2 regions of the Rhizobium sp. M1 genome follow, and region 2 is predicted to be linked to the other one. Evidence: riboswitches for the same ligand, from Rfam matches in the RefSeq annotation. Region 2 holds a riboswitch; the other holds the start of a gene.
What was found. A riboswitch is a leader RNA that binds a small molecule or an ion and turns the genes downstream of it on or off. The one in region 2 is predicted to bind FMN.

Region 1 (15,449 bases), on a different contig from region 2:
CTCCATAATCTGGTTCGGGCAACGCAGGCCTGGCAAGGTGGGTCGCTCGAGATGGGGCCGCCGCGATCGCGCCGCCATCGGGTTGTTGGTTGTTTTCGCAAGGTGAATATGGCGAAAACGTCATTGCTCGATTAGATGGAAATATCTGGATTCTCTTTTGCATCAGTGCAAAAATACCGGCATGGCCGATCTCAACGACATCGCCGTCTTCGTGAAGTGGCGCAATATGGCAGCTTCAGCCGCGCCGCCCATTCGCTCGGCATGCCTGTTTCGACCGTCAGTCGGAAGGTGACGTCGCTCGAAGACCAGCTCGGCGTGACGCTGATCCAGCGCACGACCCGCAAGCTCAGCCTCACCGCGCAGGGCCGGGCCTATTACGACAGGTGCAGCGAGCCGCTTGCTCATCTCATCGACGCCGAGCAGGCGCTGACTGAAACGCAGAGAAAGCCGGAAGGCTTGCTGAAGATCTCGGTGCCGGTCATCTTGGGCCAAGAGGTCTTCTACGAATTCATCTCCGATTTCCTGAAGGCCTATCCCGAGATCCAAGTCGATCTTTTCGTCACTAACCTGTTCCTCGATCTGGTCGCGGAGAATATCGATCTCGGCATCCGCTTCGGCGAACTCAAGGATTCCACCATCGTCGCGCAGCGGCTCGGCAAGAGCGTGCGCTATCTGGTCGCCGCCCCGGATTATCTGAAGGAGAGGGCGCTTCCCACAAAGCCCGCAGATCTCAAGGACCATCGGTGCGTGCTCCTGAACGGGCGCAACAGCGAAGCGGAATGGCATCTCGTCAGCGGCCGCAAATCGGCCGACGTGCGCGTGTCGGGGCCGGCATCGAGCCGCGATTTCGATGCGGTCAGCGCCTTCACCTATCGTGGCCACGGCATTGGTCTCCTGCCTTCGACCTATTGCGACGAGCAGATCCGAGGAGGCGCGCTCATCCGCCTGCTACCGGACTGGTCGTCGCCGGAAATCTTCGTGCACGCCGTCTATCCCACGCGCCGCTTCCTGCCCCTGCGCCTGCAGGTCTTCCTCGACGCGCTGAAGGCATGGAAAAGTCCTTTGTGGCTGCCGTTGCATTGAGGGGTGCCATCACCGAAAATTGAAGCGGCCCGCGCGGCGGCGCGTTCGGCGGCGGCCAAGCTGTGCTAGAGTCGCCCGGCGTGGGAATGTCGCGGGGATCTGCCGATGTTGACGTCACTTGCGGTGCTCATGGGTCTTTCCGGTGTCGTGCCGACGGCGCAGGCTGCGGCAAACGAGGTCGACGTGACGCTGGTGCTTGCCGTCGACACCTCGCGGTCGATGGATTTCGAAGAGATCGGCATCCAGCGCGACGGTTATGTCGAGGCGCTGAAACACAAGGAATTCATCGATGCGGTGAAGGGCGGGCTCACCGGCCGCATCGCCATCAGCTATTTTGAATGGGCGGGCTATGTCGTCCAGGGTTCGGTGATCGACTGGCAGGTGATCGCGACGGAGCAGGATGCGATCGCCTTTGCCGACAAGGTCGACGCCCGGCCGATCGGCACGCAGCGGCGCACCTCGATCTCCACCGCGATCGCCCAGGGCGTCAGCATGATCATCTCCAGCCCCTTCCGGGGCAGGCGGGAGGTGATTGATGTCTCCGGCGACGGTCCGAACAATTCCGGCAATCCCGTCACGCCCGTCCGCGACAAGGCGGTGGCGTCAGGCATGGTCATCAACGGCCTCGCCCTGATGCTGCGGCCTTCCGATGCGCCCGATGGGCTCGACAAATATTATGCCGACTGCGTCATCGGCGGCCCCGGCGCCTTCGTGCTGCCGGTCCGCAAGATCGAGGACTTCGCCGTCGCCGTGCGCCGCAAGCTGGTGATGGAGATCAGCGGCTTGTCTCTGCCGGCGACGGTGCAGCCGATCGCCGGCGCGGAGCCGGCAACGGACTGCTTGATCGGGGAGAAGCAGTGGCGGGATATGTTTGACCGGTGAGAGAGGCGGCAGGCGTTGCCGCCGCCTCGATGCGGAGGTTTACGCCGCGAGAGCGGCGCGCGTTTTGCCGATCATGAGGGCGGCTCGGGCCGCCTCGCGGCCCTTCTCGACGAAGTGCGCGCGGTAGATCTGCGTGTGATGCTCGGTTTCCTGGTAATTGTGCGGGGTCAGCGAAACCGACAGAACCGGAACGCCGGTATCCATGCCGGCGCGCATCAGGCCATCGACGACGGCCTGGGCGACGAATTCGTGACGGTAGATCCCGCCATCGACGACGAAGGCGGCGGCGATGACGGCGCCGTAGCGCCCGGTCGCCGCAAGATCGCGCGACAGCAGCGGCATTTCGAATGCGCCGGGAACGTCGAACACATCGATCTGCTCAGCTGGAATGAGCTGCTGGAAACCTTCGAGCGCACGGTCGACGATATCGGCGTGCCAGCCGGCTTTGACGAAGGCATAACGGGTGGGTGTCATGGTAATCTCCTTTGGCGTACAGACACGTCACCCAAGGCGATCACGAACGTTCACCGGCTGCCGGTAAGGGCAGCAGGAACGCGCGTTCTCTTTCATCCGGACTATGACCGTCGGCTCAGGCATCTCACCTGATCTGCTGACCCTTCGTTAAGAAGGCGCTCGCGGGCTCGCAATCGAAACTGCATACCGCCGGTAGGGACTTCCACCCCGCCCTGAGAACGGCGCGGACAATAGGGACAAGGCGGCGGGCTGGCAATAGGGGAAATTGGTTTGGTGGTGGGGTGGCTTCGAGGCTTCGCCCTTTCGGGCTGCGCGTCTCAGCATGAAGACGTTGGGGTATGCAAGGCTGATGAGGCTGGAAGTGGAGTGAGCACGCCTCTCCGGCCTCCCTCATCCCTGTGGCCTCAGGCTTCGCCCGAGGGATGTCACAGGGATCCAGTGCGCCCAAGTCCTTGGGCGCGAGAGACTCGCCTCCTGTCAATGGAGTCAATCACGGCGCGGACGCGCCGTGGCTGGATTCCTGTGACATCCCTCGGGTCAAAGCCCGAGGACAGGAATGACGGAGGAGAGGTGGTGCCCGCTACACACCTCAGCATGAGGAGCGTTTGGCGGGTGCCGCACCCGTCAATGAGGGCCGGCGAATAGGAGGAGGACACGCATTGTCCGATCGCCCTTGCTGCGCGTGCACTCGCGCCTACATGCTTCCATGAGCACACTCACGCCGAAACAGCATGACGCGCCGTCCCGCATGAGGCGGGGCTGGCCGTGACCATCATGGGAGGGAGGCATGCCAGAGTCTTTTGTCGTGCGCCGTGAGGCGCATATTGCGGCGCCGCCGGCTGCGGTGTTTGCGCTGATGACGGATCCGGAGAAGATTTTGCGATGGATGGGAACGGAGGCCGAGATCGAGCCGGAGCCGGGCGGGCTCTATCTCGTCAATGTCACCGGCGCCCGCTTTGCGCGAGGCTCGTTTCGCGAGGTCGTGCCGGTGCATCGGCTTGCCTACAGCTTCGGATGGGATGGCAGCGAGGCCGTGCCGCCGGGCTCCAGCCTGGTCGAGATCGACCTGATCGAGCAGCCGGATGGGACGTTGCTCCGACTCACCCATAGCGGCCTGCCGAGCGAGGAGCAGTGCGCCGGCCATGCCGAGGGCTGGGAGCATTATCTCGGGCGGCTCACCGCGGTCGCCGCCGGGCGCGATCCGGGACCGGATCCTTTTTACGGCAGGACATGAACGATTTTTCGCGGGCGCGGGGCGCTTCTCAAGCGCTTGCCGCTGCGGGAAAAACGGCCGGCGGGCACTCCGACCGGCGGTCAAAAAGCAAGGTTTTTTCACCTGCAAACATGAATGCCCGGTTCATCTCCAGTTCAATTTGGCGGCCCTAAAGTGGGTACGGCTGGATGAAATGGAGTTTTCGATGAAGGCACTATCTATCGCGGCTGCCTTGCTCGCTGGCAGCCTTTCGATCGGCTCTGCGCAGGCGATGCCGATGGGGACAATCAATGTCGAGAGCAAGGTCACAAGCGATGTCACAAAGGGCGATGCCACAAAGGGCGATGTCACGAAGGTCGACTACGCCTGCGGCCGCGGCTGGCACCTGAACCGCTGGGGCGAATGCCGCCGCAACTGGCGACGCCCGCCGCCGGTGGCTTTCTATGGTGGTCCGCCCCGCTGGGGCTGGGAGCGCCGCCACCGCGACTGGGATGGCCCGCGCTGGCGCCATGAACGCCGCTGGGATCGCGAACGCCGCTGGCGGGACGACTACTAAAAGCCTCGGCATGAGGCTGACGGACGAAGGCCGGCGCGATATTTCGCCCGGCCTTTTCTTTTGGAAACTGCAATTGCGCTCAGGTCAGATCCGGCTGACCAGCCAGTGCTTGCCGTCGATCAGCTCTTCGAGTTCGGCCGGATCCTTGACGCCGAACTCAAACCATTCGACGAGTTCCTTCGCCTTCAGACGGCTTTCGTCCGCCGTAAACTCGATTCCATAGCGCGCGCACCAGCGCCGCAGGATCGACGTCAGCAGCGTCATGTCATTTCCGTCCAGCGGATCTTTCGGCCAGAATGTCGTGCCCATCGCAACCCCTCAATCGCGGATGATGACCCGACATTATAGTGGAATCAAAGCAGCGCAAGTTTAAAGTGTTATTTTTCTGCTTTCCACCGGCGTGTCGGATTTTCGACACTGTTTTTGGCAAGAGCCGCCGGCGCGGAACCGTCTGCTTGCGGACGCCTCCGGGCGATGTCATCCTGAGCCATGGATCTGCCTTCCTCCCTTGCCTGGCTGGTTGACGAGGCCGCTGCCTCGCCCGGTCCCGAACGGTTCCTGGCCGAGCTCGGACGCCGGCTGCTTTGCGATGGTCTGCCGCTAGCCGGCGGCGCGCTGACGCTTTCGGTGCCGCATCCGATCATCGCGCGGCGCACCTGGCTGTGGCGGGCGGAGACCGGGGCCGTTATCGAGGCGCTCGCTTTCGCTGCGGCTCCGCCCGTCGAGGCCGGCCGCGAGTGGCTGGCCGGGCTCGGGCCGGTATGGGAGCAGCAGATCGGCCCTTCACAGGACAGCCCGGTGCTTGGCTGGGCGGGCATCGGCAATGGAGCGGGGGTGGACGCTTTCGGCGCGGCCGAGGCGGACCGTCTGCGCGAGGTGGCGCGGTTTGCCGCTGCGCCGCTTGCCGCACTCGCGGCGCGAGAGGCGCGGGCAGCCCTGCTCGAGGCCTATCTCGGCCGGCGCAGCGCGGCGCGGGTGCAGGCCGGGGCACTTGCCCGCGGCAGCGGAGAAACCATCCGCGCAGCGCTTCTCTGCGCCGACCTGCGTGACTTCACCGCACTCTCCGAGGTGACGGAGCCGCACGCCATGATCGCAACGCTCGATGCCTGGTTCGACCGCGTCGCCGGCGCCGTGCACGCCTTCGGCGGCGAGGTGCTGAAATTCATCGGCGACGGTGTGCTGGCGATCTTCCCCGTCACGCCTGCGGCGGATAAGGCTCAAGGGGACCGCGATGCCTGCGAGGCGGCGCTGCGGGCCATCGCCGCCAGCCGCGCCGGCATGGTCCATCTCGACCAGGTTCGCCAGGGGCAGGGGCTGGCGCCGCTGCCTTTCGGCGCCGCGCTGCATTTCGGCGAAATCCTGTGGGGCAATATCGGTGCGGCCGACCGGCTGGATTTCACCGCCATCGGCCCAGCCGTCAATCTCGTCAGCCGGCTCGAGGGGCTCTGCAAGCCACTCGGCCGCAGCGTACTGATCTCCGGGGCGGTGGCGGCGAACACGACAGCGGCGCTCGTGCCGCTCGGAGAGCACGCCTTGCGTGGCATCGCCGATCCTTGCGCGGTCTTTACCCTGCCTGAGAATTGACCTCAGCGCTGATGCTGCCGAAAGGCGCAGATGCGGGGTTACTCCCAGCCGCGGCGTTCTCCGCTTCGTAAAACTCCGGCAAGAATCATGATTGTGAAACTCCTCTTTTTTGGCTAAAGCCTGTGCGCACATCGAATGGGGGCAAACATGACTCGATATACGCGCAGATTTTTCTCCGTGCTGGGGATGTCTGCAATGCTGGTGGCGGGGGCCGCGCATGCTGAAGACAAGAAGGTCTCGATCGTCGACGAGCGCAGCGTCATCGTAGATGATCGCGGCGTGACCGTCGAAGTCCCGGCGCAGCCGAAGCGCATTGCCTCGATTTCCTATTTCGCCGATGACGTCGCGCTCGCGCTCGGCATCAAGCCGGTCGCCAGCACCTATATGACGGCAGGCCGCGAGCCGGGCTTCCTGCTCGGCCTGACCGCCGGGATGAAGCAGATCGGCCAGCGCGCCAAGCCCAATCTCGAGCTTCTCTCCGAAGCCAAGCCGGATCTGATCATCGCGATCCGCCGCTATACGGTCGGCAATGCGGCGCAGCTGCAGAACATCGCGCCTTACGTCGCCTATAATATGGAGCTGCTCGAAGAGAGCTACAGCGAGACCGCCGCCCTTTCCAAGCTGCTCGGCAAGCCCGAGCGCGGCGAGCAGCTGAACGCCGATTTCCGCAAGCATCTGGCGGAATTCGCCGCCAAGGCGCCGAAGGACAAGCATCCGCGCTTCCTGATCATGTGGGGCGGCGCGACACCTTTCGCCTTCCACACGGAAAACACCTCGGCCTCGATCGTCGCTGCGATCGGCGGCGACAATGTTCCCGGCCCGAAGACCCCGGGCGGCGAGTTCGGCATCGACCTCAGCCTCGAAACCATGTTGGAGAAGGACCCGGAGGTGATCTTCGTCTACGATTCCGGCCCGGATCGCCCGCATGAAGGCAATCCGATCTGGTCGCAGCTGTCGGCGGTCAAGAACAACCGGGTCTTCTATGTCGGCGACCAGTGGGTCGAGACCAATGGCCCGATCGCCCGCGAAATCGTGCTGCGCGAGGCCGCGCACTACCTCTATCCCGACACGTTCCCGGCCGTCGACGTCAAGGCGGAAGCCGCCAAGCTGATCCCGGCCGAACTGCAGAACTAAGCCGGGGACAAGACCGGCGATGAGCCCCCGGCAATCATTCCTGGCCATCGGGCTCATCGGCATCGCGACAATGTTGGCGGTGTTGCTCGGCTTGCTGATCGGTGCCAAGACGCTGTCGGCCGAGACCGCCATCCGCGTGCTCCTGGCGCCCGATGGCAAGATCGAATCCATTCTCGTCTGGACGCTGCGGCTGCCGCGCAGCCTGACGGCGGCTGCCGGCGGCGCGGGGCTTGCCGTTTCCGGCTATGTGCTGCAGACGCTGACGCGCAATCCGCTGGCCGATCCCGGCATCACCGGCGTCACATCGGGGGCGGTCGCGCCGATCGTCTGCTGTTTCGTCTTCCTGCCCTCGATATCGCCGGCCTATTATCCCTTCATCGGCCTTGCCGGCGGGCTTGCGGCAGCCTCGGTGACATTCTGGGTGTCGCATGGCGGGCAGGGGCGGCCGCTGCAGCTTGCGCTCGGCGGCGTCAGCGTCTCGCTCTTTCTGAGTGCGATCACCACCTATGTGCTGCTTTTGACCGGGCCGCAATCGGCATCGCTGCTCTTCTGGCTTGCCGGCGGCTTCCAGGGGCGCACCTGGTTGCATCTCTTCTACATGCTGCCCTGGACGATCGCCGGCGTCGCCGGCGCCCTGCTGCTGCGGCGCGTCATCGCCATGTTCATGCTGAGCGATCATGCGGCGGCTGGCATGGGCCTGCAGCTCGGCTTCTGGAAGCCGCTCATCCTCGTTCTCGCCGTCCTTCCGGTCGCCGGTGTCGCGCCGGTCGCCGGGCCGGTCGCCTTCGTGGGGCTGGCCGCTCCCCACATCGCCCGGCTGCTCAAGCCGCGCGGCACCGGGTGGGAGATTGGGCTCAGTGCTGCTCTCGGCGCGCTGATCGTCACCGTCGCCGACGTTTTGGCGCGCAGCATCGCCATCCCGCGTGAGCTGCCGGTCGGCATCGTCACCGCGCTGCTTGGCGGCCCCGTCTTTATCTATCTCGTCCAGCGCGGGCGGCTGAGCCTTGCGGGTGAGGCACGATGAGCGCCCCGGCCTCGACATCGGCCGTTTCGCCGGGCTTCGGCATGGCCGCCGCACTGGCCATCCTGACGGTCCTGTCGCTGGCGGCGGCGATCTTTCTCGGCGTTGCCGATATTCCGATGGCCGATGTCGCGGCCGTCTTGACCGGCGGTGGCTCGGCGGAGGCGCGGCTGATCATTCTCGATATCCGGCTGCCGCGCATCGCCACCGGCATTCTGGCCGGCATCCATTTTTCGCTGGCGGGATATCTGCTGCAGACCATCACCCGCAATCCGCTCGCCGATCCGTCGCTGATGGGCGTGTCGCAAGGGGCAACGCTGTCGGTGACGATTTTCCTGCTCTTCACGGTCTATATCTTCGAGCCGGGCTCGAACACGCTTGCCGAGCTGCCGGTCGCATGGCTGCCGGCGGCGGGGCTTGCCGGCGGCCTGATCGCCGGCGGCGTCATCTACCTCCTGGCTTTTCGCCTCGGCCTCAGCGCGCTGCGCATCACGCTCTGCGGCGTGGCGGTCGGGGCGGTGCTGCATGCGGTGGCGATCGGCCTCATCGCCGGTTGGGGATCGGCCCGCATCGAGATCATCCTCGAATGGCTGTCGGGCAGCCTTTACGCCCGCAGCTGGGATCACGCGCTCTTCCTGCTGCCCTTCACCATCGTCGGGCTCGCCATGTTGCCGGTCATCTACCGGCCCTTGACGCTGCTGCAGTTCGATGCATCCGTCGCCCGCTCTTTCGGCCTCGGCTATAAGAGACAGTTCTCGGTCGTGCTGATCGTATCTTCTGCACTTGCGGCGAGTGCGGTCGGCGCGGTCGGCCCTGTCGTCTTCATCGGTCTCGTCGTGCCGCACCTCGCCCGTTTCCTGGCGGGACGGAATTTCATGCTGTCGCTGGTGCTGACGATCGTGCTCGGCGCCGTCATCGTCACGCTCGGCGATCTCATCGGCCGGCTGTTGGGCCAAGCCGAGGAAATCCCGATCGGCGTGGTCACGGCCGTCTTCGGCGTGCCGCTCCTGCTCGCGCTGCTGCGCAAAACCATGTGAGGCCGAAATGCCCTTGTCCTGTTCCGACCTCTCGGTGATGTACGGCCAGCGAAAGGCCCTTAACGGCTTCAGCCTCTCGCTCGAAAAGGGCGAGATCCGCGCGCTGATCGGCCCGAACGGCTCGGGCAAGAGCACGGCGCTGCATGCGCTGGCAGGGCTGATCCGGCCGGCCGGGGGCCGAGCGTCGCTCGGCGGCGTTGCCGTCGCCTCCATGTCGCGCCGCATGCTGGCGAAGAGGCTTGCCTTCCTGCCGCAGCAGCCGACCGCGCCAGATGAAATGACCGTCGCCCAGCTCGTGCGCCAGGGCCGCTATCCGCATGTCGGCCTGTTCCGCTCCTATGACAGTCGCGACGAAGACGCGATCGAATGGGCGCTCGAAAGCACCGGCCTGTCGGGGCTTGCCGACCGCAGCCTTCGGGAACTGTCCGGCGGCGAGCGGCAAAGGGCCTGGATATCGGCGGCTCTCGCCCAGGAAGCGGAGATCCTGCTGCTCGACGAGCCGACCTCCTTCCTCGATATCGGCTATCAGGTCGAGGTGCTCGACCTCGTGCATCGGCTGAGCCGGGAAAAGGGCGTGACCGTCGTCATGGCGATCCACGACATCAACCAGGCTGTCGCCGTCAGCGACCGCATCTCGCTGCTCGAAAAAGGCGAACTCAGATTCGACGGCGCCCCTGGGGAGCTCGCCGAACGCGGGCTGATCCAGGAAATCTTCCGCGTCAGAGGCCGTTTCGTCCAGGTCGCACCCGACAGCCCGCCGCATTTCGATGTCGAGCTGATGCGGCTTCAGCGAGCCGATACGGTCTAATGCCTGTCGCCCGGAAGTGTGCAGCGGTTCCGGGACAACGACATGCGTCAAAACAAAGAGCTAAAGCGCGTCGCATGAATCATATTTGACGCGACGCGCTTTAGCGCTTCACCAGCCTGAAGACGATCTTCGTCTGGGTGTAGTAATTCAGCGCATCGGCAAAATCAGGCGTCCAGCCGTCCGCGACGAAGGGAATGAAGCCGTCATATTCGAGCTTGCGGGCGGAGACGTCGAAGCCCGCCTTTTCGAAGGCGCGGCCGTAATCGGTGATCGACCGGTCCTGGACGACGGTGTTGGTGCGGTTGGCGACGAGCTCGCGCCATTTCGGCCAGAGCGGGTTATCCGTATGGCATCCGGTGACGGCATAATAGACGCCGCCGGATTTCAGCGCCCGCCAGATGTCGGCGGCGTGGGCGTCGATATCGGGAACGAGGTAGATGACCTCATGGCTGACGGCGAGATCGAATTCTTCGCTCCAGCCGTCGAGCCTGCCGCCGACCTGATGCTGGATCGGCAGATTGCCCTTCAGCGTCTCGGCCTTGGCGATCGAGGTTTCGGCGATATCGATGCCGAGCGCCTTGCGGAAGGGGCGGATCGCATAGAGATGGCGCAGCAGGCCGCCCTGATTGCAGCCGAAATCGAGCACGCTCTTGTCGGTCAGGTCGCGCTCGAGGATGAGGTCGATCAGGTGGCGCCAGATGGGCGCATGTCCATCGGCCATCCTGTCTTCGGCGTCGGGATCGATATACCACGTGCCGATGTTTTTCTGCGCGTCCTCAGCCATCCTCTTGCCCCTCGCATCATGCCGATCACGGTGACGGTCTTAGGATGTGGGGTCATGCTTGGCTAGATCAGGAGCCGGTTTTCGAGTGCCTTCCACAGCCTCCGAATATTTTGCAAAGAAAGTTTTGCAAAGATATGTTTGCGATTGTATGCTTGAGGTATGAAACATCCGCACCCTAAACCTGCCGCAGATGCCCGCACCGTCAGCCGGGTCGTGCCCGAACCGACCGCGCTGAAGGCGCTGGCCCATCCTGTCCGGCTGCGCATGCTCGGCATGCTCCGGATCGATGGGCCTGCCACGGCGACGCAGCTGGCCGCGCGGCTCGGCCTGAACAGCGGCGCGACGAGCTACCATCTGCGCCAGCTTGCCCAATACGGCTTCATCGAGGAGGCGCCGCATGCCTCGCGGCGCGACCGCTGGTGGCGCGCCAGCCACGAGCTGACCTCGGTGCCGGCGAGCGAAGCCGAAGGGGAGGCGCTCGATCTCGACATCGCCTTCAACCAGGCCGCACTCTCGCTGCAGGTCGGCCAGATGCAGCAGGCGTTGGAGGAATATGCCGAGCTGCCGGCCGAATGGCGCAAGGCGACGGCCGCCGACGACCTCATCATCCCGATGACGGCGGCGCAGGCCGAGGCGCTGACGAAACGGCTAAGGGATATCATCCTGGACGCAATGCAGGCGGCCCCTCGGCTGGGGGAGGCGGCGTCTCAAGAAGCGGGCATGGTTCCTTTCTATGTCATGCTGCACGCCTTTCCCTATCCGGGCCGCCTTCCGCATCGCGAAGGGGAGGACGCGCCGTGAGGAGGGGCGGGCCCCTCTTGGCGCTCGCCGCCGCCGAGACATTCTCGCTCTCCGGCACGCGGCTTTCGACCATCGCCATTCCCTGGCTGGTGCTGAGCACGACGGGCAGCCCCGTGCTGACGGGGCTGACGGCGATGAGGGAGATGCTGCCCTATGTCGTCGCCAAGGCGCTCGGCGGACCGCTGATCGACCGCGTCGGCGCCAAGCGCATCGCCATCATCTCAGACACCGCTTCGGTGCTCGTTGTCGCTCTGGTGCCGCTTCTCGATCTCTTCGGCCTGCTCGGCATGCCGGTGCTGCTGCCGCTCGTCTTTGCGATGGGCGTGCTGCGTGGCCCTTCCGATGCGGCCAAGCAGGCAATGGTTCCAGATATCGCCACGCTCGCCAATGTGCCGCTCGAAAGGGTGACCGGCGTTGCGAGCGCCATCGAGCGGCTGGCCTCGACGGCGGGGGCGGCCGGCGCCGGCGCGTTGATCGGGCTGATCGGCCCGGGCCAGGCGCTGCTCGTCAATGCCGCCACTTTCGCCGCCGCCGCGCTGATCGTCGCCGTGGGCATACCCGGGACGCGCCGCGCGCCCGCGCCCAAAACTCCACCGGCTGAACGGGCTTCTTATCTCGACGATCTCCGTGAGGGCTGGCGCTTTCTGCGCGGCGATGCCGTGCTCGTCAGCATCGTCGCCATGGTGGCGGTTACCAATCTCTTCGACCAGGCCTATCATGCCGTGCTGCTGCCGGTCTGGACACAAGATGCCGGCCATGGCCCGGAGCTGCTCGGGGCGATGTTTGCCGCCTTCGCCGGCGCCTCGATCGCGGGTGCTGCGATTGCCGCGGCGATCGGCGAGCGCATGCCGCGACTGACGGTCTATACCGTGGCCTTCCTCCTGACCGGCTTCCCGCGCTTTCTCGTTCCCGCGCTGGATGCGCCCATCGGCCTTGTCTTTGCCACGCTCGCCATCGCAGGATTCGCGTCGGGCTTCCTCAACCCGATCCTGTCGGCGGTCATCTTCGAGCGCATCCCCAAGCCGTTGACCGGCCGGGTCACCGCATTGAACACCGCCCTCTGCTTCGCCCTCATCCCCTTCGGCGGCCTCCTCGGCGGCGCGCTGATCAGCACGCTCGGCCTTGCCGCCGCACTGTTCCTGATGGGGGTTGCCTATCTCGCGACCACGCTTGCGCCGCTGGCACTGAAGAGTTTTCGCGGGTTTGACGGGGAGATCGCTGCGCTCACTGATGCCCGAGCTCCTTGGTCATCAGGTCGATGAAGCGGCGCACCCGCGGTTCCAGCAGGCGCTTGTCAGGATAGAGTGTGACGATCTTGGCGTCGTCGGTTTCGAGCTCCGGCAGCACCTGGCGGAGGCGGCCGGCGGCGAGATCGCCGGCGACCAGAAAGTCGGGGAGCAGCGCTATGCCGAGGCCCGCGACGGCGGCGTCGCGGATCGCCTCGTCGCTGTCGAGCCTCAGGCGGCTGCGGCCTTGCGCCTTGACCCAGGCTCCGCCTTCGCCGCGAAAGCGCCAGCCTTGCCGTTGATCGCGGCTGGAAAAGACCAGGCAATCGTGGGCGGCGAGATCGTCAATGTCGCGCGGTTCACCACGGTCGGCGAGATAGGATGGCGAGGCGCAGAGCCGCGGCCTGTCGGTGGCGATCACCCGCGAAACCAGCCGGGTGTCGAATGCCGACGGCATCGTGCCGATCCGGATCGCCAGATCGAAACCTTCTTCGACGATGTCGGTCTTGCGATCGGTGAAGTTCACTTCGACCTGGATGTCGGGCCAGGCCAGAAGATATTTTTCGACGATGGGCAGCACGACGAGCCGCCCGAAGGCATCGGGAACGGTGAACCTGAGAACACCCCGCGGCGCGGCGCTCTGACCCGCCACGCTCGCCTCCGCCTCGTCGACCGAAGCGAGGACTTCTAGACCATGTTGATAGAATACCCGGCCTTCGTCGGTCAGGCTCAGCCTTCTCGTGGTGCGGTTGAGCAGGCGCGTGCCGAGGCGGTCTTCCAGGCGGATGACGGCCTTTCCCGCTGCCGATCGGGACAGGCCCATGGCCTGGCCGCCGGCGATGAAACTTCCGGCATCGACGACGGCCATGAAGATCAGGATATCGTTGAGGTTCGTACGCGGCATGGGGCAACTCGAGCGGTTCGGGCTACGGCCTTAATTCGGTCGTGCTGCGGCCGATTCAAGGTTCGCACCATCAACGTCCGGCGCGGCAGTAAGGTCCCGAGGCTTCGTTCACGCGGCGGTGGGATGGCAGATGCGCTCTCCTGAGCGCCCGCGATTTACGTGGGGACAGGATAAGGAGAGAGGGCGTGCCGTGGGATTACCCCCCTCTGCCCTGCCGGGCATCTCCCCCACAAGGAGGGAGATCGGCTGGCGCGATGGTTTCCCCACACAACTAGCCTCACAGCCCGGCGAAACGGTAGACGGACGCGAAGTTCTGGCCACTTGCCAATCTCCCCCCTTGTGGGGGAGATGCCCGGCAGGGCAGAGGGGGGTGCCACACGGCACACCCTCTCGTCATCACCTGTATGGCCGCGTCCAAGTCCACGCTCGTCCATCAAGTCATCACAGCAGCCGTAACCTCACCGCCAGCCGAGCGCCGGGGCGACGTGGGTCAGGATCGCTTCGATGACATGGGCGTTGTAGGCAACGCCGAGCTGGTTGGGGACGGTGAGCAGCAGCGTGTCGGCTTCGGCGATCGCCTCGTCTTCGGCGAGCTGCTTGATCAGCAGATCGGGCTCGGCGGCGTAGCTGCGGCCGAAGATCGCCCGGGTCTTCTCGTCGATGAAGCCGATCTTGTCGCCTTCGTCGCCGCCATAGCCGAAATAGGCGCGGTCGCGCTCATCGACCAGCGCGAAGATGCTGCGGCTGACCGAGACGCGCGGCTGGCGGGCGTGGCCGGCGGCCTTCCAGGTCTCGCGGTAAGCGCGGATCTGATCTGCCTGCTGGACGTGGAACGGCTCTCCCGTCTCGTCATCCTTCAGCGTCGAGCTCTGCAGGTTCATGCCGAGCTTTGCCGCCCAGACGGCGGTGGCGTTGGAGCTGGCGCCCCACCAGATCCGCTCGCGCAGCCCCTCCGAATGCGGCTCGAGACGCAGGAGACCGGGCGGGTTCGGAAACATCGGCCGCGGGTTCGGCTTGGCGAAACCTTCGCCGCCCAGCACTTCAAGAAAGACCTCCGCGTGGCGCCGCGCCATCTCGGCCTCGTCCTGACCTTGCTGCGGGGCATAGCCGAAATGGCGCCAGCCATCGATCACCTGCTCGGGCGAGCCGCGGCTGATGCCGAGCTGCAGCCGGCCGCCGGCGATCAGATCGGCGGCACCCGCATCCTCGGCCATATAAAGCGGGTTCTCGTAGCGCATGTCGATGACGGCCGTGCCGATCTCGATCCGGCTGGTCTTAGCACCGACGGCGGCCAGCAGGGGGAAGGGCGAGGCCAGCTGCCGGGCGAAGTGGTGTACGCGAAAATAGGCGCCGTCGGCACCGAGCTCTTCAGCGGCGACGGCAAGATCGATCGACTGCAGCAGCGCGTCGCCCGCCGAGCGCGTCTGCGATTGCGGCGAGGGCGTCCAGTGCCCGAACGAAAGGAATCCGATCTTCTTCATGCTGATACCGCACCTTGATCCGTTGTGTCTGGGGTCGACAGGTCATGGCACAGTTTCGGGTTGCATGACAATCGGAACTGGGTGCGCGCATCGGCGCTGCCATATGCCTGTTGCCGAGCCTTCCCTCGGTCTCTCTCCGGTTCATCGTCGGGGCGTCATGCCGGGTGGCGAGCCCTACGGCTCGAAGACATTGACCGACCATAATACTCGAAAGGGCTATCGTATCCACTCATGCCGGCACTATGATTAAACGGGCTCAGCGGAGCAAGCTCCACCATCTTGCGTTCACGCCGGAGGTGCGAACTGTTCCGCCGGCAAACACCCGGTCGCGGGTCAGGCGTGAGACCTGCGACCGGGGCAACGCAGCTTCCTAAAGCGCCGCGGCGAAGGCCATCTTTCCGTTGTTCAGGAAACACGTCTTGTCGAACAGCTTCAGGTCAAGCGGGTTCGGCAGCCTGATG
Region 2 (15,449 bases):
AAAGAGATTGCGCTGGGGAATAGCGACCCCACCCTCCGGCGAAATGCCGGACGGCAGCAGTTGGATGAGCTCCGGGTCGGCGCCGGTATCCTTATAGACGCCAACGACCGAGGCGCGCTCGGCGAGCAGGAAGAAATATTGGTCGTCGCCGAACTTGGCAGCTTCGAGGCCTTCCGGCTCGACGCCCTTCGATCCCGAACGGCTTTCCGGATAGTGGCCGATATGGGCGACGGCGCGTTCGAAGGATGCGCCCGATTCGTAGAGAAGCTTGCCCGTCTTGTCGAAGATGGTGAAACCGCGCGAGCCACCCTGGTAATCGCCTTCATTGGCGACAACGAGGCGGTTGTCGTCCAGCCACTTCACGGCGTCGGGCTCGCGCAGCACGCCCTTGGATTCGCCGGTGAATTTCAGGGCGCCGTCCCGCTTGATGTCGATGCCGGTGAGATCGACGCTGCCGGCGGAGAAATGCGTCTTCACCTCAGCCGTATTGGCATCGATGATGACGATCTCGTTGTTTTCCTGCAGCGTCAGGGCAATCTCGTTCAGCCCGTTGAAGGCGACGAATTCCGGCTCCGGATCCTCGGGGGCAACGCCGGCGAGACCGGTCAGCGTCACATGCTTGATGCTGCCGCAATCAACAGTGCCGTTCTTGACCTGGAAGACGACGAGGTCGCCGGCCGGCATCTGCGGGATCTTGCCGTCATTGACGTCTTCGTCGCGCTCGTTTTCGATCGCAATAGTGCCGAGCGTCTTGTCCTTGTTGAGGGCGATCGAATCCGGCTGGCCGCCGAGATCGCAGCTGTTTTCGATCTTCTTCGTCGCCACGTCGACGATCGCCAGGCGGCCCGAGGGCTTCGCCTTGCTCTCGGAGGTGTTGACGGCCACCAGCGCCTTGCCGGCGCTCGAGGTGACCGATGTCGGCTCGCCGTCCATCATCAGCGCGCCGCCTGATTTCGGCGCCTTGGCGTCGCTGATGTCGATGAAGCCGATCGCGCCGAGCGGGCTGTCGCTGTAGATCAGCGTATTGCCGTCGTCGGTCGCGGTGATGATTTCGGCCGATGTCGGCGACAGCTTGTCCTTGTCATCAGGCAGGTTCTGCGCGACCGAGAAAGAGGCGATGCGGTTGAAGACCGGCTCGGCGGCGGCCGGAAAGGCAACGGATGCGAGAAGCACGGCAGCAAGCGCTGCCTGGCGCGATGAAATCGTCATGAAATCCCCCATGTGTCGAATAGTCGAAACATGGGTTTTCTGCGGGACTGCCATGACAGAGACATGACAGTCCGCGACATTTCACACGGAGGCCGCTCGCCTCTCCCGGCGCATCTCATTGCGCATGATGAAGAGCGATGCGGCAAGGATGAGTCCGGCTCCCAGCCAGAGATAACCGGCCGGCGCATAACCGAAGAACAGCCAACCGGCGAGAATGTTGAGCGGCAGCTTCAGACCGTCGAACGGCTGCACATAGGCAGCGTCGGCGCTGGCATAGGCAAGGGTCAGCAGATATTGCGCCACGACCGTCAGGAGGCCCGCCAGAAGGAAGAGAGCCAGCGTCGCACCCGTCGGCACGGCAAGGCCCGCCGCAAGCGCCAGCCCGCCGTTGATCGGCGTCAGCAGCACCAGCAGCCAGACGGTGATCGTCTCCGGCTTCTCAATGCCGGTCAGGCTCTTGGTGATCAGCGACGAGGCGCCCCAGAGCAGCGCCGAGAGCACCGGCAGCAATGTTGCCCAGGTGAAGCTGTCGGACCATGGCTGCAGGGTGATCATCGCGCCGGCGAAGCCGACAGCGGTCGCCATCCAGCGGGCGGGACCGACGCGTTCACCGAGGAACAGGCGGGCGCCGAGGATGATGAAGAAGGGCGAGGTCATGACAAGCGCAATCGCCTGCCAGATCGGCACCGAAGCAAGACCGGAAACCCAGGCCGCGCCGCCGAGCGCGGCAAAGACCACGCGCACGACATGCCGTCGGGGATAGCTGGTGCGCATAGCCGAAAGGCCTGCCTTTCGCAGGAAGGGCAAGGAGAAAAGGAAGGCGAAGGCATATTGCCAGAAGACCGCTGAGGCCGGGGGAAAGGCGAGCTTCATGGTCAGCCACTGGGTGACGACGTTGAGGAGCGAAAAGGCCGCGCCTCCAAGCACCATGAAGGTTGCGCCGGCAAAGGCGCGGGATTGCGAGACTGCAAGGGAATTCTGATTCATGTCTTTTATCCAGAATAGGGACCAACATAAATCAGGACGCATGAGGCGACGACACGCTGACGCCGGCAGTCCCCTGCCCGCACGCGGCCATGCTCATTCTCTTTCATCCGGACTATACCGTCGGCTCCGGAATCACACCGGATCTGCTGACCCCTCCCGCGCATCAGCTTGGGAAAGCGCTCGCGGGCTCGGGCCGCAGCCCTTACCGCCGGTGGGGAGTTTCACCCCGCCCTGAGAACAGGTCCGTGGTAAAACAAAGTGCCGCATGCGGCAAGCGGCCAGAACAAAAAGGGGCCCGGCAAAGCCGAACCCCTCTCAAAAACCCTGCACAGCCGGTCTCGTTTACGGCTGGCGGATAATCTTCAATCAGCCGTTGACGGCGTCCTTCAGGCCCTTGCCGGGCGTGAACTTCGGCACGTTGCGAGCCGGAATGTCGACTTCAGCGCCGGTGGACGGGTTGCGGCCCTTCGATGCTGCACGATGAGAAACGGTGAAGCTGCCGAACCCTGCGAGGCGGATGTCGCCCTTGTTCTTGAGTTCAGCCTGGACAACGTCGAAAACCGCGTCGACAGCGGAAGCCGCGTCAGACTTCGTCAGTCCTGCCTTTTCGGCCACTGCGGACACGAGTTCATTCTTGTTCATGTTTCCACCCCTTTCTAAATGGTATGAAACGACTCAAATGTAAGCTAGGCGCAGAATAGGTTTCATCAGGCCCGCCGGGAACCCAGAAGCCCTGCAAATCAAGGAAAAGCAAGCGTCTACATGACGTTTTCACAAAAAAGGCTGGCGTTTCCGCCAGCCTTTTTGCGTCTTTTGCGCCAAATGGGCATAAATGTGGCAAGCGCCACTCAATGCGCTATGGTTGCGCCCGTCTCATCAAGGCCTTCGACCGATGTGATCACAGGCGTTTCCACCGTGCCATCCCACTCGATCGGCTCGGGCCGGCGGATCAGCGCGTGCTTGATCACCTCGCCCATGCGGGAGACCGGGATGATCTCCATGTTGTTCTTCACGTTGTCAGGAATCTCCGCCAGGTCCTTGGCGTTTTCTTCCGGAATCAGCACCTTCTTGATGCCGCCGCGAAGCGCTGCGAGCAGCTTTTCCTTGAGACCGCCGATCGGCAGCACACGGCCGCGAAGGGTGATTTCACCGGTCATGGCCACATGCTTGTTCACCGGGATGCCGGTCATGATCGAGACGATGGCAGTCGCCATGGCAACACCGGCCGAGGGGCCATCCTTCGGCGTGGCGCCTTCCGGCACGTGCACGTGGATGTCGTTCTTTTCGAACATCGGCGGTTCGATGCCGAAATCGACGGCGCGCGAGCGGACATAGGAGGCCGCTGCCGAAATCGATTCCTTCATGACGTCCTTCAGATTGCCGGTGACAGTCATGCGGCCCTTGCCCGGCATCATCACGCCTTCGATGGTCAGCAGCTCGCCGCCGACTTCCGTCCAGGCCAGACCGGTGACGACGCCGACCTGATCCTCGCCCTCGGCTTCGCCGTGGCGGAAGCGCGGGACGCCCAGGTAATCGGCGATGTTGGCGGCCGTCACGTGAACGGACTTCGTCTTGCCCTTGATGATCTCGGTGACCGCCTTGCGGGCGAGCTTCATCAATTCGCGTTCGAAGCTGCGGACACCGGCTTCGCGGGTGTACTGCTGGCTGATCGCCATCAGGGCATCGTCGCTGACCGAGAATTCCTCGGGCTGCAGCGCATGTTCCTTGATGGCCTTCGGCAGCAGGTGCCGCTTGGCGATCTCGCGCTTTTCATCCTCGGTGTAGCCGGCGATACGGATGATTTCCATGCGGTCCATCAGCGGCGCCGGAATGTTCAGTGTATTCGCCGTGGTGATGAACATCACGTCGGACAGGTCGTATTCGACTTCCAGGTAATGGTCCATGAAGGTCGAGTTTTGCGCCGGATCGAGCACTTCGAGCAAGGCCGAGGACGGATCGCCGCGGAAGTCCATGCCCATCTTGTCGATCTCGTCGAGCAGGAAGAGCGGATTGGACTTCTTCGCCTTCTTCATCGACTGGATGACCTTGCCGGGCATCGAGCCGATATAGGTGCGGCGGTGACCGCGGATTTCGGCTTCGTCGCGAACGCCGCCGAGCGCCATGCGGACATACTCACGGCCGGTCGCCTTGGCGATCGACTGGGCGAGCGAGGTCTTGCCGACGCCGGGAGGACCGACGAGGCACAGGATCGGGCCCTTGATCTTGGTGGCGCGGGCCTGCACGGCCAGATATTCGACAATGCGTTCCTTGACCTTGTCGAGACCGAAGTGATCGGCTTCGAGGATCTTTTCGGCATTGTTGAGATCGGCCTTGATCTTCGACTTCTTGCCCCACGGGATACCGAGCAGCCAGTCCAGATAGTTGCGCACGACGGTGGCTTCGGCCGACATCGGGCTCATCTGGCGCAGCTTCTTCAGCTCCGCATCGGCCTTTTCACGGGCCTCCTTGGACAGCTTGGTCTTGGAGATGCGCTCTTCCAGTTCGCTCATCTCGTCGCGGCCTTCCTCGCCGTCGCCGAGTTCCTTCTGGATCGCCTTCATCTGCTCATTCAGGTAGTATTCGCGCTGGGTCTTCTCCATCTGGCGCTTGACGCGCGAGCGGATGCGCTTCTCGACCTGCAGCACCGAGATCTCGCCTTCCATGAAGCCGAGGGCCTTTTCCAGGCGCTGCTTGACGCTGGTCGTCTCCAGCATCTCCTGCTTCTCGGTGATCTTGATCGACAGGTGCGAGGCGACCGTATCGGCGAGCTTGGAATAGTCGTCGATCTGGCTGGCGGCGCCGACCACTTCGGGCGAAATCTTCTTGTTGAGCTTCACATAGCTTTCGAATTCGGAAACGACCGAGCGCGACAATGCTTCCAGCTCGACCGGATCGTCATGCGGCTCCTCGAGCACATGGCCGAGCGCCTCATAGAAATCTTCGCGGCTGGTATAGGTGTCGATCTCGGCGCGGGCGCGGCCTTCGACCAGAACCTTGACGGTGCCGTCGGGCAGCTTGAGCAGCTGCAGCACATTGGCGACCGTGCCGACATTGTGAATTGCCGAAGGGTCCGGATCATCGTCGCTGGCGTTGATCTGCGTCACCAGCATGATCTGCTTGTCCGACCCCATGACCTCTTCGAGCGCACGGATCGACTTTTCCCGTCCGACGAACAGCGGCACGATCATATGCGGGAACACCACGATGTCGCGCAAAGGCAGAACAGGGTAGGCAGTGCTGCTCGCTACAGACGTTTTCTTCGTCATTTTTTTGTCCTTTCCATCGTCCCGTTACCGGGCTCTCTGCACGGCCGCTTGGGACCGGCCGGCTCTCACTTGGCTCTACAAGTGGAGGTTCTGACTACGCTTTTCAAGCCACGCTAACGCCCGCGTTCCCCGGATGTGACAGCTTTGTTACAACGGAACGCCAACACTATGAAGCGCGTGGCTGGACCGGCGCTTACCATTTCCGGCCAGGCTAAATACAACGCCAGCAACAGGCTTACGAGATCATCCCATCATTGCCAAGCATCACCCCTGCGCAACATCGGCAAAGGCAATTCCGGTCCCACCGGCAAATACTAACAGCGCCTCGGATGATTTTTCAAATAGAAAGGGGCCTGCTGATGGCAAGCCCCCAAAATAATGGTGCGAAAGCGCAAGGTCACGCCGAAGCGTTGGCCTTTTCTTCCTGACGGTCGGCATAGATATAAAGCGGACGGGCCGAACCGCGCACCACTTCCTCCGAGATGACGACCTCGCGCACGCCTTCCAGCGTCGGCAGTTCGAACATCGTGTCGAGCAGGATCTTCTCCATGATCGAGCGGAGGCCGCGGGCGCCGGTCTTGCGCACGATCGCCTTGCGGGCGATTTCGCGCAGGGCGTCTTCGTGGAAGGTCAGTTCGACGTCTTCCATCTCGAACAGGCGCTGGTACTGCTTGATCAGAGCGTTCTTCGGCTCGGACAGGATCTGGATCAGCGCGTCTTCATCGAGATCCTCGAGCGTCGCCAGAACCGGCAGACGGCCGATGAATTCGGGGATGAGGCCGAATTTGACCAGATCTTCCGGCTCGAGTTCGCGCAGGACTTCGCCGACGCGGCGGTCGTCCTGGGCCTTGACGGTCGCGCCGAAGCCGATCGAGGTCTTCTCGCCGCGGGCGGAGATGATCTTGTCGAGGCCGGCGAAGGCGCCGCCGCAGATGAACAGGATGTTCGTCGTGTCGACCTGCAGGAATTCCTGCTGCGGGTGCTTGCGGCCGCCCTGCGGCGGAACGGAAGCGACCGTGCCTTCCATGATCTTCAGGAGCGCCTGCTGCACGCCCTCTCCCGAGACGTCACGGGTGATCGACGGATTGTCGGACTTGCGCGAAATCTTGTCGACTTCGTCGATGTAGACGATGCCGCGCTGGGCGCGCTCGACATTGTAGTCGGCCGCCTGCAGGAGCTTCAGGATGATGTTTTCGACGTCCTCGCCGACATAGCCGGCTTCCGTCAGCGTCGTCGCATCGGCCATGGTGAAGGGAACGTCGATGATGCGGGCGAGCGTCTGGGCAAGATAGGTCTTGCCGCAACCGGTCGGGCCGACGAGCATGATGTTCGACTTCGCCAGTTCGACTTCGCCGTTCTTGGAGGCGTGCGCCAGGCGCTTGTAATGGTTGTGAACGGCGACCGACAGGATCTTCTTCGCCTGCCGCTGGCCGATGACATATTCGTCGAGGACCTTGATGATGTCCTGGGGCGTCGGAACGCCGTCGCGGGACTTGACCATCGAGGACTTGTTTTCCTCACGGATGATGTCCATGCACAATTCGACGCATTCATCGCAGATGAAGACGGTCGGTCCGGCAATCAGTTTCCGGACTTCGTGCTGGCTCTTTCCGCAGAACGAACAATAGAGGGTGTTCTTGGAGTCGCCGCCGTTGCTGCCGCTGACCTTGCTCATATCATTTTCCTTCCAGCACGCCGCATTTCAAGGCGAAATCGCGGTCCACTCTATCAGCTCCTGGCGGCACTCCGTTTCCGGAGCCTTTGCCGAGAAGGGCTTCAGGGGCTACGAACCGGTTCCAGTCAACCATGTCCAGGTTCCGGCGGCAACGAATCCCCTTCGAATGCCAAATGCTATGTCACAAAAATTCAACATAGCATTAATAGTTACTATTAGTGTCTTCGCCGCCGGATGAAAGCCCTTGTTCGATCACAAATGAGATAGAACTGTGGCGGCAAAAACACCATCCCAATTAATTACTAGGCCTGCTCGCCTTCCATCTCGAGGCGCGACGTCAGAACCTTGTCGATCACGCCCCAGCCCTGGGCCTCGTCCGCATCCATGAAATGGTCACGATCGAGGGTCTTTTCAACTTCCTCGTAGGTGCGGCCGGTGTGCTTGACGTAGACTTCGTTGAGGCGGCGCTTCATCTTGAGGATGTCGCGGGCGTGGCGCTCGATATCCGAGGCCTGGCCCTGGAAGCCGCCCGAGGGCTGGTGCACCATGATGCGGGAGTTCGGCGTGGCGAAGCGCATGTCCTTGTGGCCGGCGGCCAGCAGCAGCGAGCCCATGGACGCGGCCTGGCCGATGCAAAGCGTCGAAACCGCCGGTTTGATGAACTGCATCGTATCGTAGATCGCCATGCCGGCGGTGACGACGCCACCGGGCGAATTGATGTAGAGGGCGATTTCCTTCTTCGGGTTTTCGGCCTCGAGGAAGAGCAGCTGGGCGCAGACGAGCGTCGCCATGTGATCCTCGACGGCGCCGGTCAGGAAGATGATGCGTTCCTTCAACAGGCGGGAATAGATGTCGTAGGAGCGTTCACCGCGGTTGGTCTGTTCCACGACCATCGGCACGAGGGCCATTGCGGTATCAACTGGGTTTCTCATGTGCGTCCTTTGTCAACGTCATGCCGGCGGCCGCCGGGAATCAAAGAAAATGCCATATCCCTACATAGAGTGTCCCGGCCCTCCTCTTCAAGACACGCATGAGGATAACGTTAAGAAGGCGGGGCACGGCGGCTTCAGCTCCTCTTTGATGCATGTCGTCATCCCGGAACCGCTGCACACTTCCGGGCGACATGCATGGAGCTTCGGCGCCGGCAGCCTCTTTCTCGTAAATGGCTGATGACCGCGAGCCCCCGGCGGCGTCTCCCCCGGCTTTTCTCCGTGACAGGATGAAGGAAAGCTTACTCCATCCGGCAGCGCTCACATACGTTTACCCAACGGAAAGCCTACCGCCAGATACCGGCCGAAAATCATGCCGCACCGCAACAGCATTAAGGAAGTGGCGAGCTTCCTCAGCAAGGATGCGGCCAACAGACAAGGTCGACGGGCAAGGGGTTTGCTGCCGTGTTCAATATCGCTACAGGTCTCGCCATCTGGTGTTCGGAGGCCATGACGCTCGCTCTGGTGCTTTTCGTCGCCTGGCGCCACAACGTCAAGAACGAAGCCTACCTCTATTGGGGCCTCGGCTTTCTTCTGACCGGCATCGGCTTTGCGATGATCGCGCTGCGCGGCCAAGTCCCCAGCCTGGTGTCCGTCGAGATCGGCAATGCCATCGCGCTGCTCGGCCAAAGCGCCTGGGTGGCGGGTTTTCTCGCGCTCGACCGCAAGAAGATCGAATGGTGGGCGCTGCTGCCGCCGGCGATCTGGCTGGCCGGGGTGTTTCTGCCCTGGGTCAACACCGATTATTCGAACCGCGTCGTGCTCTACAATCTCGCTTCGGCGACCGGCGCCACGGCCCTCGCCATGGCGGTCGCCGCCGGCGACATGCGCCGCGAGCGCACCCGCATCAAGCTGATGGGCGTGTTCGTCATTCAGGGCTGCCTGTGCTTCGGCTCGGCGCTGACGATGGCGGTAACGCTGCCCAGCGATATCGACGCGACCAATCTCGGCGGCGTCTCGGCGATGGCGAGCGCCTTCCTGCTCACGATCGCCTTTGCGCTTACCTGCCGGCTGGTCATGGAACGCTCCGAACGGCATCTGCGGGCAATGACCCTGACCGATTCACTCACGGGCGTGCTCAACCGCCGCGGCCTGCTCGGCTATTTCGAGGCCATCCAGGAAAGAGCCCACAGCGAGCAGCGGCAGGTCGCGGTGATCCTGTTCGACCTGGATCATTTCAAGCGCGTCAACGACCGCTTCGGCCATCAGGCCGGCGACGCCGTGCTCACCGCCTTCGCGCGCATGGCGCGGCAGTATATTCCAAACCACATCTTCGGCCGCATGGGCGGCGAGGAGTTCGCCGCCTTTGCCGCCGTCTCGGACCAGATGGAAGCCGAGGCGATCGCCGAAGCGATCCGCACCGAATTCTGCCGCCTTCCCGTCAGCACCGGCGAAGCGATCGTTCCGGTCACCGTCAGCATCGGCATTGCGCTCGCCGCGTCGATCGAAGCCAATATCGACAAGCTGATTTCGGCCGCCGACCGGGCGCTCTATGCGGCCAAAGCCGCCGGCCGCAACTGCACGGTCACCTTCGGCGAAGCGGAAGCGGCGGCCCCGGCGCCGGTCACGCCGAGCCCGACAGCCGGCGAACTCGTGCCGACGGTCGATGATCAGGTCGAGGCGCTGCGACGCATGGGCACGCTGTCGCGGGCCGGCTAAAGCGCGTCGCATCAAATTTGATTCATGCGACACGCTTTAGCTCTTTGTTTTTATGCATGTCGTTGTCCCGGCACCGCTTCACACTTCCGGGCGACATGCATTAGCCGCAGCGTGAAAATAGAATCAACCCCCAGGTTTAGCCAAAGATCTTAAAGTCGTCGGCGCCTCCGATCGGGCATGTCTTGTTTGCGGCCGGCTCTCCTCATCCGCATCTTTTCGAGGCCCGGCAAATCCGCTAAGCCTCGGGGCATGACGATACCGCCCTTTCTCTCGATCGACCCTGCCCTGCGCCATGTCTCGCTGGATGCCCGCGACCCGGCCTTCTATGGCAATCCGAATGCCGTCTATGCCGCGCTTCACGCCCATTGTCCGACCTTCTACTGGACCGAGCAGAAACAGTGGTTCTTCACCGGTTACGACCATGTGAACGGGCTGCTGCGCGACCGCCGCTTCGGCCGGCAGATCCTGCATATCGCCAGCCGCGAGGAGCTCGGCCTTGCCGAGCCGATGCCGCATCTTGAAAGTTTCGATCTGTCCGAGCGGTATTCCCTGCTCGAACTCGAACCGCCGGAGCACGCGCGGCTGCGCACCCTCGTCAACCGCGCCTTCGTCTCCCGCCATGTCGAGAAAATGAAGCCGGAGCTTGCCGAACTCGCCAATCGGCTGATCGACGGCTTCGCCGACAAGCGCGAGGTCGAACTGCTCTCGGCCTTTGCCGATATCATCCCGGTGACGATGATCGCCCGCATGATCGGCATTCCCGAGGAGATGGGGCCGCAGCTGCTCGCCTGGTCACACGCCTATGTCCGCATGTACATGTTCGGCCGCACGCGTGCCCAGGAAGACGAGGCCGAGCGGGCGGCGAAGGAATTTTCCGACTATGTCAGGACCGTCATCGCCGAGCGCCGCGCCGAGCCGCGCGACGACCTGCTCACCCACATGATCCATACCGAGCACAAGGGCCAGTATCTCACTGAGGAGGAGCTGATCTCGACGACGATCGTGCTGCTCAACGCCGGCCATGAGGCGACCGTGCACCAGATCGGCAATTCCGTGCGCACGATCCTCGACAGCGGCTCGGATCCGGCGACGCTCTTCCGCGACGAGGCGACGACGGAACGCACGGTCGAGGAGACGCTACGCATCTGCGCGCCCGTTCACATCTTCCAGCGCTGGGCGCTCGAACCCGCTGAAATCGACGGCGTCTCGTTCAAGCGCGGCGACAAGGTCAGCCTCATCCTCGCCGCCGCCAATCTCGACCCGGCGAAATTCACCGATCCCCTCGCCTTCCGGCCCGACCGCAGCGAGGCGCCCAACCTCTCCTTCGGCGCCGGCATCCATTTCTGCATCGGCGCGCCGCTGGCGCGGCTGGAGCTCAACGTCGTGCTGCCGATCCTGTTCGAGCGGCTTGCGGGCCTAAGGCTCGCGAAGACGCCCGTGGTCAAGGACGTCTACCATTTCCACGGACTGGAGCGGCTGGATCTGCAGTGGTGATCCCGCGGCTTGACCCTCGGCGGCTGGAGGATCCGTGCGGCGTACCGGCTGAATCCAACGCGCTAAACGCTTTTGTAAGACATGTTTAGGCGGCGGCCTCTTCCTGCAGCTTGCCGGTGATGTCGCGGGCCGACATGGGTTTTCCCATCAGATAACCTTGAAGCTGATCACAGCCGGCGTCCCGCAGGATCGCCGCCTGGCGCGAATTCTCGATGCCTTCGGCGGTAACGGGGATCTGCAGGGCAGTCGCCAGAGAGATGGTCGCCCGAAGAACATCGGCGCCCTTTGCGCCGTCGTCGAGCGCCGAGACCAGCGAGCGGTCGATCTTCATGCGATCGAATCCGAATTGCCGCAATGCGCCGATGCTGGCGTAACCGCAGCCGAAGTCGTCGAGCGCGAACTTGATGCCGACGCGCTTGAGCTGGTCGATCGAGCGCCGGGCCTGATCCGGATTTGTCATCAGGACGCCTTCGGTGATCTCCAATGTCAGGCGCTTCGGGTCGAAATCGAGCTCCTGCAGGACCGAGATCACTTCGGTGGCAAATTCCGGATTGCACAGCTGGACCGGCGAGACATTCACCGACAATGCCAGATCGGGCCAGGTCTTGGCATGCGCGATCGATGTTCTGAGCATGTGAGCGCCGAGCGCATCGATGAGACCGCATCTTTCGGCAAGGGGGATGAAGACCTCCGGACTGACGTTACCCGCGGCCGTTCGCCAACGCGCCAGGGCTTCAAGACCGGTCACCGTGCCGGTCGAGGCAGAGACGAGAGGCTGGAAGACAGCTTCGATGGCGCCGGAGCCGATGGCGCTCTTCAGCAGAGCCTCCAACTCGGCGACCCGCTGGCGCTCCTGGTCCAGTTCGGGGTCGTATTCGATCGCCTGACCTCTGCCATTTGCCTTGGCGCGATAAAGCGCCATGTCCGCTCTGCGCAGCAGCTCCAGGGGCTCGATGTCGCCGTCGCGCGCGGCAGCTCCGATGCTTGCTCCGACTTCGATTGTCCGCCCGCCGATTTTAAAGGGCTCGGCAAACAGCGCCAGAATAGCCCTTTCCATATCGTCGCATGTGGCAGGGCCTACCTGCACAAGCGCAAATTCGTCGCCCCCCAGCCGGGCCGCCGCGACGACTTCGGGATGGCAGGCCGTCAGCGCGTTCGAAACCAGCCGGATCAGATCGTCCCCGACAGCATGCCCCCAGGCATCGTTGACGGCCTTGAAGCCATCAAGGTCGACCAGATAGAGCCGGGGCGGCGAAGCGGCTGTATCATCCAGCTCTTCGAGCAGGCTGAGAAGCCCCTGTCTGTTCAACAGGCCGCTCAGACTATCGTGGCCGGCTTCGTAAAGCGCGGCCTGCGCCAGTTGACGCAGGCGCCGCGCCTCTGACGCGCCGACCATCAGAACAGCGGCAAGGAACAGCGCAAGAATGACGATGGCAGCCGCGATATAGGGCGCCACCTGATGAAACACGGTGCTTCCCGGTGCTTTGCTCGGCCAGACGAGATAGCCGATGACCGCGCCCTTCATGTCGGTGATCGGTGTGTTCAGGAGCTCCGGCTTGGGTGTCGCCTCGAGCCGCAGGCCCTCGAGTTCATGTTCGTTCGACAGCGTGTCCAGCACTTCCGAGGTGAATTCCTTGTAAAAGCTCAGCGTGCTGAATTCCGTCGTGTCGGCGGCGTCGTCGAAAGGTTGGATTGCCTGCGATGAGAGCAGCGCGATGCCGTTTTCGGTCTTGACGAAATTTACCAAGGGCGCGCGCGCCGGATCGGCCGCCACTTTGGCCTGCCGATAAAAGGCTTCGCCGAAGAATACGCCCGGCTGGAAGGGCTTGCCTTTGGCATAGGCGGAAACGATCGAAGTCCGGTCCGGGCCGATCACGACGGCGCCGTCATAGAGCGCATAATCCTCGCTGGTCTTTCCCCAGTTCTCATAGGCCCAATCGGCGCCGCCCGGAGCCGCGACCGCACGATAGGCATCATCCCAGATGGCATTATCCGTCGTTGTCGCGCCGAGACGGGCGACAAAGGCGGCGATTGCGGCGCGAGCGGCGCGAGTGGCGCGGGCATCGTCGATCCCGTTCGCCGAGCGGGTCATGGTGGTGACGACATGCGCCATGAGGCCAGTCAACAGGAGCGCTACAACAAGGAAACAGATCGTTGTCGCGATGATGGAAGAGGTTTGGGTGCGAACGTGCCTACCTGCAAGAGTCGACGACATGCAAATTCCGGGAGTGATCGATTGCAAGACCATGTCTGTGGGACCGCAGGAGACATCATGTCCGCAATGCGCTGCAGCTATGGTTTAGCATTTGACGATGTAGGCACGATTAATGAGATTGATCAAAAGCGTTCTATCTTGGAAAATGGCACGCTTTCACTCTTGTCTATATGCATGTCGTTATCTCGGAACCGCTGCACGCTTCCACGCGACATGCATCAAAGCCTGATCACATAATCCTTGCGAGTCGTTTCAACGACTTCCCACGTTCCCTTGAAGCCGGGTCTCAAGATCATCCGGTCACCCGCCTTCAGATGGATCGGCTCGCCGCCGTCCTCGGTCACGATCGAATGGCCGGACAGCAGGCTGAAATATTCCCATTCCTCGTAAACGATCCGCCACTTGCCGGGCGTCGCCTCCCAGATGCCACAATAGAGGCCGCCTTCGGCCTCCTCCAGATTCCAGGTCCGGAACTGCGGATCGCCGGAGATGATCCGGCCGGGTTCGGGCGCGCCGAACTCCGGCTCGACGCCATCGATGCCGAAGGTGATGAAATTGCTCACAGTCATCCTGATCTCTTCGATTTCAGCGTTCTTCGCAGCATACGTTTGTATGAGGCATGCTTTTAATCATTGGTTTTTCCATGCGCTTTCGCAGCATACCCTTGCTCCGCTCCAAGGCTTTCGCAGCTGGAGGGGAGAGTATCACGTCAAAGTCGTGGGCGCATCCGCGGCGCCGGAAGCCTCGTCAGGGTGCATGCCGATGCGCAAACGTTTAGCATCATTGCAATCGTAAAATGAAATCAAAAGGGCGTGCCAAGCGCTACGTTGGCTAAGGATCGGCTTGCCCTCTTGCGAGGCTGTCGGAGCAACAGCGCTTACGTTTCAGTCATAGATCGTCATATCGAACCAAAACCTCGACAGCCTGTTCGTACTGCTTGCGCTCGAACTCAAACGGGCCAAAGCTCGCATAATTCCGGCTTAGCCGATGCGGCTGGCTGAACCCATCCCATATCACCTTGTCCTGGTGCAGGCGAACGTGGGCGATCAGGGGCCAACATCCAACCTCACCACATTCACACGACAAGAGATAAATTTCCCCCTGCTCATCGCCCGTCACAGGTGCTTCCTGACCAAGGAAATAGCTCGCCAGGGGACCGAAGAAGTAGAATGAGGGTATGAGCCCACCATAGCCACCAGCGGGGTCACGGTAGCCAGCGGCTTCTTCGAAAGCAGCCACAAGCCGATCTAATCCCACGCCATCCACGCACGGAAGAACGGCCACCGTGTCTTCGTCCGTATTTTCAAACTTGAAGCTGAGAACGTTCGTCATGCACCACGCATAGAACCAGCAAGCGCTCGTGGTCAATTTCACATCATCAGCTTTTTCGCTTGAAATTGGCGTTCCCCATTCAGGGCCGAACGGGCCGCTGATGCGATGAATTCGACCCGTGGGCCACTGCATGCTTGACTTGCCACATCGAAATGCAAATCTTGGGTGGCCTGACACCAAGGGAAGTTGCAGCCACCACAGCTGAAACGCTACGATCGTTAGCAGCAAGAATCGAAGCCGGTCTGCTTGATACAGGACATCATCCAGTCCACACGAGCACTGGCTCGGAAGCCGGGGGAATCTATTTGGATTTCTTCGGTGAAGGCTGAATCTGCAAAGTGTCTGGGGCGATCCCGCCCCGGGCACCTTGTATGGATCAAAGGTTCGCCATAGTGACGCCATAGAGTTGGGACCAATACCGCTTGTATAAACAAGCGGATGGCGAAAAATGAGATTGCTGGCTCTTCTTGCTGTGGCCGTTTTGCTAACGGTGGTTCAAGCCAATGCCCAAGTTTATGAACCGTATGATGGATACGACGAATACGGGAGCTACGACTATGATGACCCCTACAGCCCGTACCCACCTCCGCCTTATTACGACCCCGCCCCCCGCTATCAGGAAC

Region 1: linked by a shared signal. The riboswitch ahead of CO655_RS27985 (6,7-dimethyl-8-ribityllumazine synthase) and the one ahead of CO655_RS08715 (DMT family transporter) in region 2 are both predicted to bind FMN.

What each region holds. Positions count from the first base shown of each region.
Region 1 covers NZ_NWSW01000038.1:11,146-26,594, forward strand. The annotation lists partial or broken gene CO655_RS27975 (LysR family transcriptional regulator) at 182-1,083, shown strand; gene CO655_RS27980 (DUF1194 domain-containing protein) at 1,189-1,965, shown strand; gene CO655_RS27985 (6,7-dimethyl-8-ribityllumazine synthase) at 2,005-2,439, opposite strand; FMN riboswitch at 2,520-2,663, opposite strand; gene CO655_RS27990 (SRPBCC family protein) at 3,227-3,673, shown strand; gene CO655_RS27995 (hypothetical protein) at 3,858-4,208, shown strand; gene CO655_RS28000 (hypothetical protein) at 4,293-4,517, opposite strand; gene CO655_RS28005 (adenylate/guanylate cyclase domain-containing protein) at 4,698-5,792, shown strand; gene CO655_RS28010 (ABC transporter substrate-binding protein) at 5,940-6,926, shown strand; gene CO655_RS28015 (iron ABC transporter permease) at 6,946-7,950, shown strand; gene CO655_RS28020 (iron ABC transporter permease) at 7,992-8,984, shown strand; gene CO655_RS28025 (ABC transporter ATP-binding protein) at 8,992-9,792, shown strand; gene CO655_RS28030 (class I SAM-dependent methyltransferase) at 9,893-10,576, opposite strand; gene CO655_RS28035 (helix-turn-helix domain-containing protein) at 10,736-11,377, shown strand; gene CO655_RS28040 (MFS transporter) at 11,374-12,639, shown strand; gene CO655_RS28045 (LysR family transcriptional regulator) at 12,602-13,507, opposite strand; gene CO655_RS28055 (LLM class flavin-dependent oxidoreductase) at 13,966-14,988, opposite strand; gene CO655_RS28060 (DNA helicase) at 15,359-15,449, opposite strand, start outside.
Region 2 covers NZ_NWSW01000007.1:246,674-262,122, reverse strand. The annotation lists gene CO655_RS08720 (esterase-like activity of phytase family protein) at 1-1,209, opposite strand, end outside; gene CO655_RS08715 (DMT family transporter) at 1,291-2,196, opposite strand; FMN riboswitch at 2,288-2,439, opposite strand; gene hupB (DNA-binding protein HupB) at 2,563-2,838, opposite strand; gene lon (endopeptidase La) at 3,045-5,462, opposite strand; gene clpX (ATP-dependent Clp protease ATP-binding subunit ClpX) at 5,860-7,137, opposite strand; gene clpP (ATP-dependent Clp endopeptidase proteolytic subunit ClpP) at 7,440-8,069, opposite strand; gene CO655_RS08690 (GGDEF domain-containing protein) at 8,532-9,785, shown strand; gene CO655_RS08685 (cytochrome P450) at 10,035-11,279, shown strand; gene CO655_RS08680 (bifunctional diguanylate cyclase/phosphodiesterase) at 11,365-13,494, opposite strand; gene CO655_RS08675 (cupin domain-containing protein) at 13,713-14,063, opposite strand; gene CO655_RS08670 (hypothetical protein) at 14,383-14,958, opposite strand; gene CO655_RS08665 (L,D-transpeptidase) at 15,275-15,449, shown strand, end outside.